3 regions of the Actinomadura sp. 9N407 genome follow, and region 3 is predicted to be linked to each of the others. Evidence: riboswitches for the same ligand, from Rfam matches in the RefSeq annotation. Region 3 holds a riboswitch; each other region holds the start of a gene.
The links. Region 3 has a riboswitch for thiamine pyrophosphate ahead of ACH34Q_RS43300 (purine-cytosine permease family protein). Riboswitches for the same ligand answer to the same signal wherever they lie in the genome.
Positions count from the first base shown of each region.

Region 1: it holds a riboswitch for thiamine pyrophosphate, as region 3 does, so the genes downstream of both, thiO (glycine oxidase ThiO) here and ACH34Q_RS43300 (purine-cytosine permease family protein) in region 3, are expected to answer to the same signal.
Region 2: it holds a riboswitch for thiamine pyrophosphate, as region 3 does, so the genes downstream of both, thiC (phosphomethylpyrimidine synthase ThiC) here and ACH34Q_RS43300 (purine-cytosine permease family protein) in region 3, are expected to answer to the same signal.

Region 1 covers NZ_JBIRAW010000002.1:453,250-457,943, forward strand. Annotated here, with positions in the region: gene ACH34Q_RS04810 (serine/threonine-protein kinase) at 1-33, shown strand, start outside; gene ACH34Q_RS04815 (hypothetical protein) at 41-205, opposite strand; gene thiE (thiamine phosphate synthase) at 265-939, opposite strand; gene ACH34Q_RS04825 (Rv2175c family DNA-binding protein) at 1,119-1,502, opposite strand; gene ACH34Q_RS04830 (NAD(P)/FAD-dependent oxidoreductase) at 1,541-2,773, opposite strand; TPP riboswitch at 2,870-2,983, shown strand; gene thiO (glycine oxidase ThiO) at 2,973-4,085, shown strand; gene thiS (sulfur carrier protein ThiS) at 4,121-4,333, shown strand; gene ACH34Q_RS04845 (thiazole synthase) at 4,372-4,694, shown strand, end outside.
Region 2 covers NZ_JBIRAW010000009.1:132,486-137,179, forward strand. Annotated here, with positions in the region: gene ACH34Q_RS16560 (sugar phosphate nucleotidyltransferase) at 1-891, opposite strand, end outside; gene ACH34Q_RS16565 (CDP-alcohol phosphatidyltransferase family protein) at 888-1,634, opposite strand; gene ACH34Q_RS16570 (sensor histidine kinase) at 1,680-2,867, opposite strand; TPP riboswitch at 2,951-3,061, shown strand; gene thiC (phosphomethylpyrimidine synthase ThiC) at 3,058-4,694, shown strand, end outside.
Region 3 covers NZ_JBIRAW010000047.1:51,914-56,607, reverse strand. Annotated here, with positions in the region: gene ACH34Q_RS43305 (PAS domain-containing protein) at 1-1,257, opposite strand, end outside; gene ACH34Q_RS43300 (purine-cytosine permease family protein) at 1,379-2,761, opposite strand; TPP riboswitch at 2,754-2,870, opposite strand; gene ACH34Q_RS43295 (rhodanese-like domain-containing protein) at 2,933-3,268, opposite strand; gene ACH34Q_RS43290 (SSI family serine proteinase inhibitor) at 3,357-3,770, shown strand; gene ACH34Q_RS43285 (Fpg/Nei family DNA glycosylase) at 3,820-4,683, opposite strand.

The DNA of each region.
Region 1 (4,694 bases), on a different contig from region 3:
CTGGCCGGATTCGCGCTGGGCGTGGTCTTCTAGTCCTAGCTCACCAGTGCGGGGGGACGTCCTCGATCAATCGGGCGTCGTCGTCACCGTCACCGCGCCAATCGCCCCAGCCCGCGTCGGTGTCGGCGGGGGTACGGTCCGGCAGGATCTGCAGATCGTCGTCCGACAGGTCCACCGGGCGCTCGTCATCGGGTCCCTGGGTCATGGCTCCATTGTCGGCCATCGCCCGTGGTGATCGACACCGTGGTGATCGACACCCTCGGGTCAGGAGGCCTCGCGGAGGCGGCGGGCCAGGTCGGCGGCCGCGGCCCTCGGGTCCTCGGCCTCGGTGATCGCCCGTACGACCACGATCCGGCGCGCGCCCGCCGCCAGCACCTCGTCGAGGTTGGCGGCGTCGACGCCGCCGATCGCGAACCAGGGCCGTCCCTCGGGCCGCGCCGCCACGTACCGCAGCAGCTTCACCCCGGGGGCCGCGCGCCCCGGCTTGGTCGGCGTCGGCCAGACCGGGCCTGCGCAGAAGTAGTCGACGCCGGGCTCGGCGGCGGCTGCCGAGGCCTCCTCTCCGGCGTGCGTGGAGCGGCCGATCAGGATGTCCTCGCCGACGATCGCCCGGGCGGCCGCGACCGGCAGGTCGTCCTGGCCGAGGTGCAGGACGTCGGCCTGTACGGCATGGGCGATGTCGGCCCGGTCGTTGACCGCCAGCAGGGCCCCGTGCCGCTCGCACGCGGCCCGGAACACCCGGAGGTACTCCAGCTCCTGCCGGGCCTCCAGCCCCTTCTGGCGGAGCTGGACGATGTCGACGCCGCCCGCGAGCGCGGCGTCGAGGAAGGCGGGCAGGTCGCCCTGCCGTTCCCGGGCGTCGGTGCAGAGGTAGAGGCGGGCCCGGCTGAGCCGGGCGCGCAGGGCGACGGCCCGGTCGGAGAGCAGGTGCCTGGACACGGTGGGGGCGGTTCCTTCCTGGCATGCCGCTCATGGGAAGAGTGCGGGGCATGGAAGTGCGGGGCATGGAGAGTGCTGGGCATACGGATGCGGGGCCGCGCGCGGTGGATCGCCGCGCGTGACCCCGCAATCCTGTCACGTGGTCGTGCTCGTCCTGGTCGGGGGCCGTCCGGCTCGGGTCAGAACGCCAGCGCCTGGGCGCGCCGGCGAACCTCCGTCCCCCGGTTCTCGGCCAGCGCCTGGACGGGGGTCCCGGGCAGCGTGTCGTCCGCGGTGAACAGCCACCGCAGGGTCTGGACATCGTTGTAGCCCGCGTCCGACAGCAGGTTGAGCGTGCCGGAGAGCCCCTTGATGACCTGGCCGTCCTGGATGAAGGCGGCGGGCACCATCGGCTGGTTGTCGCGGCGGATCGACAGCAGCTTGCGCTCGCTGATCAGCTGCTTGATCCGGTTGGCCCGGATACCGAGCCGCCGGGTCGCCTCCGCGAGGGTGAGCCACTCTCCGGCGAGGGCGTCGGTCTGGGGGTCGAGAGCGCTTTCTACGGTTGCGTGCAGTTGCGTCACGCCCCCTTGCTACCACGCCCCCACGATGCTCAAACCCGTCAGGAGCGCGCCGCCTGCCGGACCGGGACCTCCGGATCGGCGATGACGGCGGGGTCGACGGGCGTGCCGGCGGTGATGAGCCGCCTGGCCTGCATGAGGTCGCGCGGGCTGTTCACGGTGAGGATCGCCTCCAGCCGTTCGCCGGTCAGCCAGCACACGGCCCATTTGCCGCTCGCCGGGTCGCCCCGGAGTACGTGGCGTTCGGCGACCGGGTGATGCCCTGCGTACTGGACCATCCGGCCGAACTGCTCCGACCAGAAGTACGGGGCGGCGTCGTACGCGGCCTCCTGTCCGAGCAGCGTCGCGGCGGCCACCTCGGGGGCGTTGAGGGCGGTGTCCCAGTGCTCGACGAGCAGCCGGCGCCCGTAGCGGGCGGACCACCAGGAGGCGCAGTCGCCCACCGCGACGACGTCCGGCCGGTACGCGCCGGGCTCGCCGGGCTCGCCGGGTGTGTCGCTTTCCACACCGGTTCGGAACGAGGCGTCGGTCACAATGCCACGTTCGAGCAGCAATCCGGAGCCGTCCAGCCAGCCGAGTTCGGGCCGGACGCCGACGCCCACCACGACCTCGTCGGCTTCGATCCGGCCCCCGTCGGCCAGGGCGAGCCCGCCGTGCTCGATCGCGGCGACCTTGACGCCGGTCCGCAGTTCCACCCCGGCCTCGGCGTACCAGGGGGCGGTGAGGGCCCCGATCCCGGAGCCGATGGCGTTGGCGAGCGGGGCGTCCGCGGCCTCCACCACGGTCACGGCGCAGCCCTTCTTCGCGGCGGCGGTGGCGACCTCGGCGCCGATCCAGCCGGCGCCGACGATGACCACGCGGGCGCCCCCGGTGAGCCGGGCGCGCAGGGCGCGGGCGTCCTCGATCGTCCGCAGGACGTGCTGGGGCCCGTCTCCCGGCAGCGTGATCGGGCGCGCCCCGGTGGCGATGACCAGCCCGTCGAAGGCCAGGTCACCGGCCGTCGTGGCGACCGTTCCGCCGCCTCCGGGCGCGAGCCGCAGCGCGGTGGCGCGCTCGCCGAGCAGCAGCCGGGCGCGCAGCCGGTCCCAGTCGGCGTCGACCGTGGTGTCGTCGCGGTCGCCCGCCAGCACGGCCTTCGACAGCGGCGGCCGGTCGTACGGCCGGTGCCGCTCGGCCGAGACGAGCGTCAGCTCGCCCTCGTACCCCTTGCTCCGCAGGGCCTCGACGGCGCGCACGCCGCCCAGCCCGCCTCCCACCACGATGACGCTGTCCATGGGCGCCCACCCTAGCCGGGGTGCGATTCCGGGTCATAGACAGGTGTCCAGACGGGTGGCCAATGTCATCCGGTCGCGGGCGGACGTAGGGTGGGGGCGAACGAGCGCGGGAGCCCGGTCCGACCGGGCTGAGAGGGCGGCTGACCGGGCCGCCGACCGCTGGAACCTGATCCGGATCATGCCGGCGAAGGGAGCGGAGATGGACATCGTGATCGTCGGGGCGGGCGTCATCGGGCTCGCCACCGCCTGGCGTACCGCCGCCCGCGGCGCCACCGTCACCCTGGTCGACCCGGCCCCCGCGAGCGGGGCGTCGGCCGTCGCGGCGGGCATGCTGACCCCCGTCAGCGAGCTGACCTACGGCGAGGAGCCGCTGCTGCGGCTGGGGCTGGCCTCCCGCGACCGGTACGGCGCGTTCGTCGCCGAACTGGAGGAGCTGACCGGGCTCGGCACCGGCTACCGCACCGACGGCATCATCGAGGTCGCGTTCGGCTCCGACGACCTGAAGTACCTGGACGAGCTGCGGCGCTTCCAGGAGTCGCTGGGCATCCCCACCGAAGCGCTCACCGGCCGCGAGTGCCGCCGGCTGGAGCCGATGCTCGCGCCGGGTGTGCGCGGAGGCCTGCTCGCTCCCGAGGACGGCTCGATCGACCCGCGCCGGCTCGCTCCCGCGCTGCTGGCCGCCGCCGAGCGGCACGGGGTACGGCTCGTCCGGCGGCGCGCCGCCGGGCTGATCGTCGAGAACGACACCGCGGCCGGGGTCCGGCTGGACGACGGGACCGAGATCCGCGCCGGCACGGTGCTGCTGGCCGCGGGCCCCTGGTCGGGCGGCATCGAGGGCCTGCCCCCTGGGATCGTTCCACCGGTACGTCCCGTCAAGGGCCAGGTCCTCCGGCTCCGTACGGCCGCGCCGTTCATCCAGCGCTGCACCCGGGGGCTGGTGAAGGGCTCGTCGATCTACCTCGTCCCGCGCGCCGACGGCGAGATCGTGGTCGGCGCCACCCAGGAGGAGATGGGCTTCGACACCCGCGTCACCGCCGGCGGGCTCTGGGAGCTGCTGCGCGACGCCCGCGAGCTGCTGCCCGGCATCACCGAGCTGGAGTTCGCCGAGGTGTCGGCGGGGCTGCGGCCCGGCTCGCCCGACAACGCCCCGATGATGGGCCCCACCGCGCTGCCCGGCCTGTTCCTCGGGACGGGCCACTTCCGCAACGGCGTCCTGCTCACCCCCGTGAGCGCCGACATCCTGGCCGAGGTGCTGCTGGACGGCACCGTCCCGGAGGTCGGCCGCCACTTCACCCCGGATCGCTTCCTGTAAAGGCAAATGGGAGAGGCAAGGCAATGGGAGAGGCAATGAAGGTCATCATCAACGGCGAGCCGTGCGAGCTGCCCGACGGCACCAGCGTGGCCGACGCGGTCACCGGCGCCACCGGGCGTTCCGGCGCGGCCGAGGCGGGCCTGGCGGCCGCGCTCAACGACGAGGTCGTCCGGCGTTCGGCCTGGAGCGCGACGACGCTGAAGGAGGCGGATCGGCTCGAGGTGCTGACCGCCGTGCAGGGAGGATGAACGTGGAGGGCAGCGAGAACGTGGATGGCACCGAGAGCGTGAATGGCGACCAGAACGCTGACGGCACCGGGAGCGCGGACGGCCCGCTGGTCATCGCGGGCGAGCAGGTCGATTCCCGGCTGATCATGGGGACCGGCGGGGCGCCCAGCATGAGCGTGCTGCGCGAGGCCCTGACGGCGTCCGGGACCACGCTCACCACGGTCGCGATGCGGCGGGTCGACCCGTCGGCGCGCGGCTCGGTCCTGGACGTATTGCGCGAGTGCGGCATCCGGGTGCTGCCCAACACCGCCGGCTGCTACACCGCGGGCGAGGCGGTGCTGACCGCCAAGCTGGCCCGCGAGGCGCTCGGCACCAGCTGGGT
Region 2 (4,694 bases), on a different contig from region 3:
GCCCTCCTTGACCACCACGTTGCTGCCCAGCACGGTGAACTCGCGCAGCTCGACGCCCGCCTCGACCTTGGCGTAGTCGCCGACGTACAGCGGGCCCTTCAGGACGGCCTCGGCGTCCACCTCGGCGCCCTCGGCGATCCACACGCCCGGCGACAGCTCGAACCCCTGCAGGTCGACGTCCACCAGGCCGGAGAGCATGTCGGCCTGGGCCTTCATGTAGCTGGCGTGGGTGCCGACGTCCTCCCAGTAGCAGTCTGCGACGTACCCGTACAGCGGCGCGCCCTCGGCCAGCAGCTTGGGGAACACGTCGCCGGACCAGTCCACGGACTCGCCGGTCGCGACGTGGTCGAGGACCTCCGGCTCCATGACGTAGATGCCGGTGTTGACGGTGTCGGAGAACACCTGCCCCCAGGTGGGCTTCTCCAGGAAGCGCTGGATGCGGCCCTCGTCGTCGACGATGATGATGCCGAACTCCAGCGGGTTGGGGACCCGCTTGAGGCCGATGGTGACCATCGCGCCGTTGCGGCGGTGGAAGCGCACCATGTCGGTCAGGTCGATGTCGGTGAGCGCGTCCCCGGAGATCACCAGGAACCGGTCGTCGCGCAGCGCCTCCGCCGCGTTCTTGACGCTGCCCGCGGTGCCCAGCGGGATCTCCTCGGTGGCGTAGCTCAGCGACATGCCGAGCTCCTCGCCGTCGCCGAAGTAGTTGCGGATCAGCGCGGCCAGGAACTGCACGGTGACCACGGTCTCGCTGAACCCGTGCCGCTTGAGCAGCCGCAGCACATGTTCCATGATCGGCCGGTTGACGAGCGGGAGCAGGGGCTTGGGCTGGTTGGCGGTCATCGGACGCAGCCGCGTCCCCTCGCCGCCCGCCATCACAACGGCCTTCATCGCGTGGACTCCGCTCCCTTCTGGTCGCCGGCCGAGGGATCCCGATCGGCGCCCGGCCCCGGACGCGGATCCGGGGGCGGTTCCGGAGGCGGTTCCGGGGGCCCGGCACGGCCGGCCAGCACCAGTTGCCGCGTCTGCGCCCAGTAGAGAAGGGCCGCCCACCAGTACAGGGCCGTCCCCCAGATGGCGAACGACCATCCGATGATCCGCGCGCCCGTGGCCACGGCGCCGTCGTGCCCGCCGAGCAGGAGCAGCGGGAACGCGTAGAGCAGGCACGCCGTCGCGGCCTTGCCGATGAAGTGCACCGGCAGCGCCCCGCCGTACCCCAGCCGGCGCAGCACCGGCACGATCGGCGTGATCGCCACCTCCCTGGCCACCAGCAGGACCACCAGCCAGAGCGGGATGATCTCCCGTACGGTCAGCCCCACCAGGGTCGCCAGGATGTAGAGCCGGTCGGCCGCCGGATCCAGCACGACGCCCAGCCGGCTCATCTGGTTCAGCATCCGCGCGAGCTTGCCGTCCAGCCAGTCCGAGAGACCGGCCACCACCAGCACGCCGAGCGCCCACCAGTCGGCCTCGGCCAGCACCAGCCACAGGAAGAGCGGAACCCCCAGCAGCCGGGCGAAGCTCAGCGCGTTCGGTACCGTCCAGATCCGGCCCCACGCCGCGTCCCGGCCCGGCTCCGGTGACCTGTCGACATCAGGACTCACTGACGCGATCGCCTCCCCTTCCCCAATGACCATGAGCCTATCGTCAGGCCGGGTAAACCCCTCCGTTCGATCCCGGCCCTACCTGGCGTCGGCGCGGCGTCCGGCGCCGGCCGCCGCGCCGAGGGGCAGCAGGGCGGTCACCACGAAGCCGCCCGCGGCGCCCGGACCGGTCTCGACCGTCCCGCCGACGCTGCGGGCGCGCTCGGTCATCCCGATGATCCCGAAGCCGGTGCCCGTGCCGCCGGCGGCGCGGCCGCGGCCGTTATCGGCCACCGTGATCCGCAGCACTCCGCCCTCGCGCTCCAGGGCCACCTCGACGCCGCTCGCCCGGGCGTGCTTGACCACGTTGGTCAGCGCCTCCTGGACGATCCGGTACGCCACGATCCCGGCCTCCGGCTCCTCGCGGCCCTCGCCCCGTTCGGTCAGTACCGCCTCGAGCCCGGCGGCCCGGGCCGCCTCGACCAGCTCGGCGATGCCCGCCGCGCCCGGTGGCACCGCGCGCGGCACGCCGGCGTCCTCGTGCTCGCGCAGCACCTGGAGCGTGGCCCGCAACTCGGTCCGGGTGTCGCGGCAGGTGGCGGCGATGCCGTCGAGCGTGCCGGCGAGTTCGGTGCGGTCCAGCGGCCGATGCGACTTGACCAGGTGGGCGGCCGCGCCCGCCTGCACGCCGATCACCGTGACGCTGTGCGCCAGCAGGTCGTGCAGGTCGCGGGCGATGCGCAGCCGCTCCTCGGCGACCCGCCGGCGGGCCTCCTCGTCGCGGGTGCGCTCGGCCCGCTCGGCCCGTTCGGTGATCGCCGCCATCCGCGCCCGGTGCACCCGCCATCCCTGGACGCCGACGACCACGGCGACGATGGCCTCGATCACACCGACCTGCTCGATGCCGCTGCGCCCGCTCGCGCCCATGGCGAAGATCACAGCGCAGGCGAGCAGCAGCGCGGCGGTTCCCGCCAGGACGGTCCGCACCCGGTGCCCGAGGACCGCGAACGTGAACAGCGCGAAGATCTCGGCGGGGGCGGCCGCGTGATGCTGGTACTGCAGCAGATGGAACGGCAGCGCCAGGGCGACGACCGCGGCCAGCGCGGTCCCGGGACGGCGGCGTCGCCAGGTCAGCGGCACATGCGCCGCGACGAGCATGAGCGTGCCGGGACCGTCGAGCGGGCGGACGCCCGGCCACCTCGCCGCCGCGGCGACCGCGCATCCGGCGAGCCCTGCCGCCAGCAGGGCGTCCAGTGCCGTACCCCGGATCCGGTCTTTGATCACCACAGCGCCAGTCTGCCCGAAACCCGCACCCACCACGAACGGCCCGGCCCTTGGACAGCGGGACGCCCGAGGGCCTAACGTCGGCGGCGACACATCGCGGGTGCCCGGCGAACCGGGCTGAGATAGCGGCTGGTACGGCCGCTGACCGCCGAACCTGTCCGGGTAATGCCGGCGTAGGGAGAGATCAAGTCAGATGGCCGAAACCGTGGTTTCACATGCCCGCAAGACCTACCTGCAGGGCTCGCGCGCCGATGTGCGGGTGCCGATGCGGGAGGTACCGCTGACCGACGGCGGCGCCGTGGTGCTGTACGACACGTCCGGGCCGTACACCGATCCCGCGTACGAGGCGGACGTGCGGCGCGGGCTTCCGGCGCTGCGCGAGGCGTGGATCGCCGGGCGCGGCGACACCGCCGGGTACGAGGGCCGTTCCGTGCGGCCGGAGGACGACGGGCGCGGGTCGTCCGATCCGCTCAGGGACCGGGCGGCGTTCCCCGAACGCCGCCCGCGCAGGTCCACCGGAGGGGCGGTGACGCAGCGCGCCTACGCCCGGCAGGGAGAGATCACGCCGGAGATGGAGTTCGTGGCGCTGCGCGAGGGCGTCGAGCCGGAGTTCGTGCGGAGCGAGCTGGCCGCCGGGCGGGCGGTGCTGCCGGCCAACGTCAACCATCCCGAGATCGAGCCGATGATCATCGGCAGGAACTTCCTGGTCAAGGTCAACGCGAACATCGGCAACAGCGCGGTGGCGTCCTCGATCGAGGACGAGGTCGAGAAGATGACCTGGGCGGCCCGCTGGGGCGCCGACACGATCATGGACCTGTCCACCGGCCGGGACATCCACACCACCCGCGAGTGGATCCTGCGCAACTCCCCCGTCCCGGTCGGCACCGTGCCGCTCTACCAGGCGGTGGAGAAGGTCGGCGGCGACCCGGCCGCGCTCACCTACGAGGTCTTCCGCGACACCGTGATCGAGCAGGCCGAGCAGGGCGTCGACTACATGACCGTGCACGCGGGCGTCCTGCTGCGGTACGTGCCGATGACGGCCCGGCGCAAGACCGGGATCGTCTCGCGGGGCGGCTCGATCATGGCCGCCTGGTGCCTGGCCCATCACGAGGAGAACTTCCTCTACACGCGCTTCCGCGAGCTGTGCGAGATCTTCGCCGCGTACGACGTGACCTGGTCGCTGGGCGACGGGCTGCGGCCGGGCTCGATCGCCGACGCCAACGACGAGGCGCAGTTCGCCGAGCTGCGCACCCAGGGCGAGCTGACCCGGATCGCGGCCGGGTACGGCTGCCAGGTGATGAACGAGGGCCCGGGGCATGTCCCGATGCACAAGATCAAGGAGAACGTGGACCGGCAGCAGGAGTGGTGCGACGGGGCGCCGTTCTACACCCTCGGGCCGCTGACCACCGACATCGCGCCGGGCTACGACCACATCACCTCGGCGATCGGCGCCGCGATGATCGGCTGGCACGGCACCGCGATGCTCTGCTACGTCACCCCGAAGGAGCATCTGGGGCTGCCCGACCGCGACGACGTGAAGGCGGGGATGATCGCGTACAAGATCGCCGCCCATGCCGCCGACCTGGCCAAGGGGCATCCGGGCGCCCAGGCGTGGGACGACGCGCTGTCGGACGCGCGGTTCGAGTTCCGCTGGGAGGACCAGTTCAACCTGGCGCTGGATCCGGAGACGGCGCGCTCGTTCCATGACGAGACGCTGCCCGCCGCGCCCGCCAAGACCGCGCACTTCTGCTCGATGTGCGGCCCGCACTTCTGCGCGATGAAGATCACACAGGATGTGCGCCGGTACGCCGACGAGCGCGGGCTCGCCGG
Region 3 (4,694 bases):
GGTCAGCGTGCTGGCGAACCCCTGGACGACCGTCACCGGGGTGCGCAGCTCGTGGCTGGTGGTCGCCAGGAAGAGGTCCTTGGCCTCCTCGAGCGCCTTGGCCTCGGTGACGTCGCGGAAGTCGACGACCAGCTCGTCGGTCTCCTCGATCTCCGCGACGAGCACGTTCAGCCAGACGCCGCTCTCCAGCGGGATGGTCAGCATCTCGCCGAGCGCGGGCATCTCGAACGGCAGCGGGCGGCCGACCGCGTCCTCGGGCGGGATGCCGGTGAGGGAGTGCGCGGCCGGGTTCCACTGGCGGACGAGCCCGTCGCGGTCGAGGACCGCGATGCCGTCCGCGCTGGAGTCGATCACCGCCCGCTCGTGCGCTCGCTGCCGGACGACCTCCGCGTACGCGACGGCGTTGCCGACCGCGACCCCGGCGTGCCCGGCCAGAAGTTCCAGCAGTTCCAGCTCCGTGTGCCCGACCTTGCGCCCGGAGAACAGCGCGTACAGGGCACCGTACGGGCGGTTCTGCAGGAACGAGAGCCCGAGCGCGACCGTGTGCAGTCCGGGCAGCTCGGACCAGATCAGATCGTCCAGCCGCCGCTCGCCGGTGGCCAGCTTGACGGTCTTGCCGGACCGCATCAGCTCGCCGACCAGGCTGGTGCGCAGGTCGGCGGTCGTGCCGCGCATGTGGTCGGGCAGCCCCGACATGCTCACCAGCCGCAGCCGCTCGCCGTCGATCCGGACGAACCCGCCCGCGTCGGCACCGGTCAGCTCGATCAGCGCGGACGTGATCCGGTCGAGCACGACCGCCAGATCGAGCTCGGCGTTCAGGTCGGCGACGATGTCGTTCAGCCGCCGCACCAGCCGGGCCCGCTCGGCGGTGTGGTGCTGCGCGACGTCGTCCTCCTCGACCGGGTGGTAGACCCCGACCCAGCCCAGCAGCGCGCCGTCGCGGGACTTCAGCAGGCTCGTGTCGATCCGTACGTCGATCAGCCGCCCGTCCCGATGGAACCGGCGGGTGGCGATGGAGATCTGGCCGCCGTCGCCGGTCCGGCGGGTGAGCAGCCGTTCCTGTACCGCGTTGTGCTCGGCCTTCAGCTCGTCCGGAACGATCGGCAGCACCCGGCCGAGCAGCTCCTCGGCGCTCCAGCCGAACATCCGCTCGGCGGCCGGGTTCCAGACCGTGACCCGGAACCCGTCGTCGACGGCCACGATCGCATCCGCGGCGCATTCGATAACGGCGCGGGCGATCGGGTCGTGAACATGCATCTGCACGACTGTCATCGTGCCACCGAGGCGAGGCCCGCCGCCGGGCAACCGCAGTGGAAAAGTTCCTACGTAGGGCCACCGTTTACCGGAAGAACACCACGTCACGACCCGAAAGCGGCGATTACCTCTGGCCACGCCGCGCCGGCCGGCCGAGCCGTCCGATCGCCACCGCGGCCAGCCCGGCGATCAGGAACGACAGCAGCGAGGCGCTCATCCAGCCCTGCGGGGTGAAGCCGATCAGGCCCTGCACGTCCTGCCAGAAGGCCGCCCACCAGCTCACCGCGCCAGGATAGATCAGCTGGTACGCGACGAAGCCGATCGCCCAGGCCGCGATCATCCCCCAGCGGGACGGCGCCGTCCGCGAGGTGTCCCAGCCCAGGCCCTCGGCGTCCGCGGCACCGATCGCGGCCCGCCAGCGGCCCCGGCCGAGGAAGAAGTCCGCGGCCAGCACGCCCAGCAGCGGCACGAAGACCGAGCCGATCAGCGACAGGAACGCGGCGTAGTCCCCGATGTTCAGCAGCAGCGCCAGCCCGGTGATCCCGGCGCCGAGCGCGATCGTCAGCACCCGGCGGTCGGCGCGCGGGACGAGGTTCTGGATCGAGACCGCGGTGGAGTAGACGTTGGCGAACGACTGGTCCGCCTCCCGCAGCACGAACACCGCGAAGAACAGAACGCCCAGCGTGACGCTCAGGAACGGGTCGAACACCTTGGACGAGTCGCCCGCCACCAGGGCCAGCGCCAGGAGCCCCAGCATGTACGCGAAGATCTGCGTCACCGAGTATCCGACGGCGGCGGCCCCGAAGGCCCCCTTGGCCGAACGGGCGTGCCGCGTGTAGTCCGCGGCCACCGGGACCCACGAGATGGAGACCGCCAGCGCCGCGTCCGCCCCGATCCAGAACCCTCCCCACGAGCCCACGGTCAGGTCGGGCAGCGGCTCGCGCAGCAGCTGGACGTAGAAGTAGACCAAGGCCACCAGCACCGCGACCGTCACGTACCGGCGCAGCATCCGTACCGAACCCAGCGGCCAGATCGTCAGCACGGTCGTGAGGATCCCGGCCGCGACCACGTACACCCACCGGGGTATCCCGTCCCACAGCGCGCTCGCCGCGTCCGCGATCACGATCAGCTCGAACGTGCCCCAGCCGATCAGCTGGGCGATGTTGAGGACGGTCGGCACGTACGAGAGCCGGGCGCCGAACAGCCCGCGCAGCAGCACCATCGCGGGCTGCCCCGTCCGCGCGCCGGGGGCCGCCGCCAGGCCCAGCATGAGCCCGCCCAGCGCCGTGCCCACGGCCATCGCGACGATCCCGGCCATGATCGACAGCGTCGGCAGGCCGTTCTCGTCGGGGGCCAGCACGGTGTACGCGCCGGAGAAGGCGAAGAGGCTGACGCCGAGATTGCCCCAGAACGCGCTCTGGTCCCAGAAGCCCAGCACCTTCGGGGCGGGCTCATCGAGGGTGAACGGGACCTCGTCACGAGGGCGCGACTGGACCTTGGACGTCACGGGACACACTCCCTACGCCGGCATTACCCGGACAGGTTCATGCGGTCGGCGACGCCGTGTCCCTATCGCCCTCTCAGCCCGGTCGGCCCGAGCTCCCGCGGTTATCGGTCGAAGCCGATCATAACCGTCAAACGGCCCGCGCCCGTTCAGCCGACCCGCGCCCGCGCCCGTTCAGGCGACGTACGGCTCCGTCCCGGAGTCGTTCTCCATCGAGCGGCCGCTCTCCACCCACCGCTTCATTCCGCCGTCGACGTTCCTGGCCAGCCAGCCCGCCTGGTTGAGCGCCACCGTCACCTGCGCCGAGCGCACCCCGGACCGGCAGATCACGTAGACCTCCTGGTCACGGGGCACCTCGCCGGCCCGGTCGCTCAGCCGGCCCATCGGAATGTGCACCGCGTGGGGCGCGTGCCCCGCGTCCCACTCCTCCTGCTCCCGCACATCCAGCAGGTACGCGTCCTGTGGAACGTCTTTCGCGTCCACCGCCGGGACATCGTCCCCGAAATTCATCACGCCTCCATGGAACCGCGCGGAACCCCCCCGCGTCGAATCACGCATGCGGTATCGGACGCTCCTTTTCACGACGCCCGGCCTAGCCATGATCCTGTCATTGGCCGCCTGTGGCGACGAACAGGCCAACGGCCCGTCCGCCGACAAGCCCTCCGCCACCACGTCCGTCCAGCCCTCGGGCCAGGACTCCCTGACGATCGAGGTCAAGGCGTCCGCCCAGGCACCGGCCAAGACGTGGAAGCTGAGCTGCGACCCGGCGAACGGCGACCACCCCAAGGCGCAGCAGGCCTGCGCCGCACTCGGCAAGGTCAAGGAACCCTTCAAGCCCGTCCCGCCCGACCAGATGTGCACCAAGATCTACGGCGGTCCCGAGGTGGCCACCGTCAAGGGCACCTGGCAGAACGAACGGATCAACACCCGGTTCACCCGGGCCGACGGCTGCGAACTCAACCGCTGGTCCAAGGTGGCCCCGCTCTTCGGCGACGTCCCCAAGGTCCGCTGACCACCTCGATCCGCTGACCACTACTGCCCGCTGACCACCTCGGCGCTCGCTACTTGAGAAGCCGTGACATCCGCCGGTCCGCCAGCGGCTTCCCGCCGGTCTGGCAGGTCGGGCAATACTGCAGCGAGGAGTCGGCGAACGACACCTCCCTGACCGTGTCCCCGCAAACGGGGCACGGCTGACCGGCACGCCCGTGCACCCGCAGCCCGCTCTTCTTCTCCCCCTTGAGATCCTGGGCGGCGACCCCGCGGGCCCGCTCCACGGCGTCCCGCAGCGTGCCCACGATCGCCTCGTACAGGCCCTCGATCTCCTCCTCGGTCAGCGATGAGGAGATCTTGAACGGCGACATCCGCGCGACGTGCAGAACCTCGTCCGAGTAGGCGTTGCCGATCCCCGCGATCACCTTCTGATCCCGCAGCAGCCCCTTGATCTGCGTCCGCCGCCCCCCGACGATCCCGGCCAGGGTCTCCTTGGTGAACGCCCCCGCCAGCGGATCGGGTCCGAGGGTCGCCACCCCGGGCACCTCTTCCGGGTCTCGTACGACATAGACGGCCAGGCCCTTCTTGGTGCCCGCCTCGGTCAGATCGAACCCGGAGCCGTTGTCCAGATGCACGCGCAGCGCCAGCGGATTCTTGCCTCCCGGCCTGGCCGGCTTGACGGGCATCTCCTCCCGCCACCGCAGCCACCCGGCCCGCGCGAGATGCATCACCAGGTGGAGCCCGTCCACATCGACATCGATGAACTTCCCGTACCGTCCGACCCCGGTCACCGTCAGCCCGCCCAGCGACGTGATCGGCGGGTCGTACGTCTTCAGCGCGGAGATCGCGAGAACGTCCACGCGCGCGACCACATGGCCGACCGCGTGCTCCCGCAGGAACCCGGCCAGCGACTCGACCTCAGGCAACTCAGGCATGCCTCAAGTAT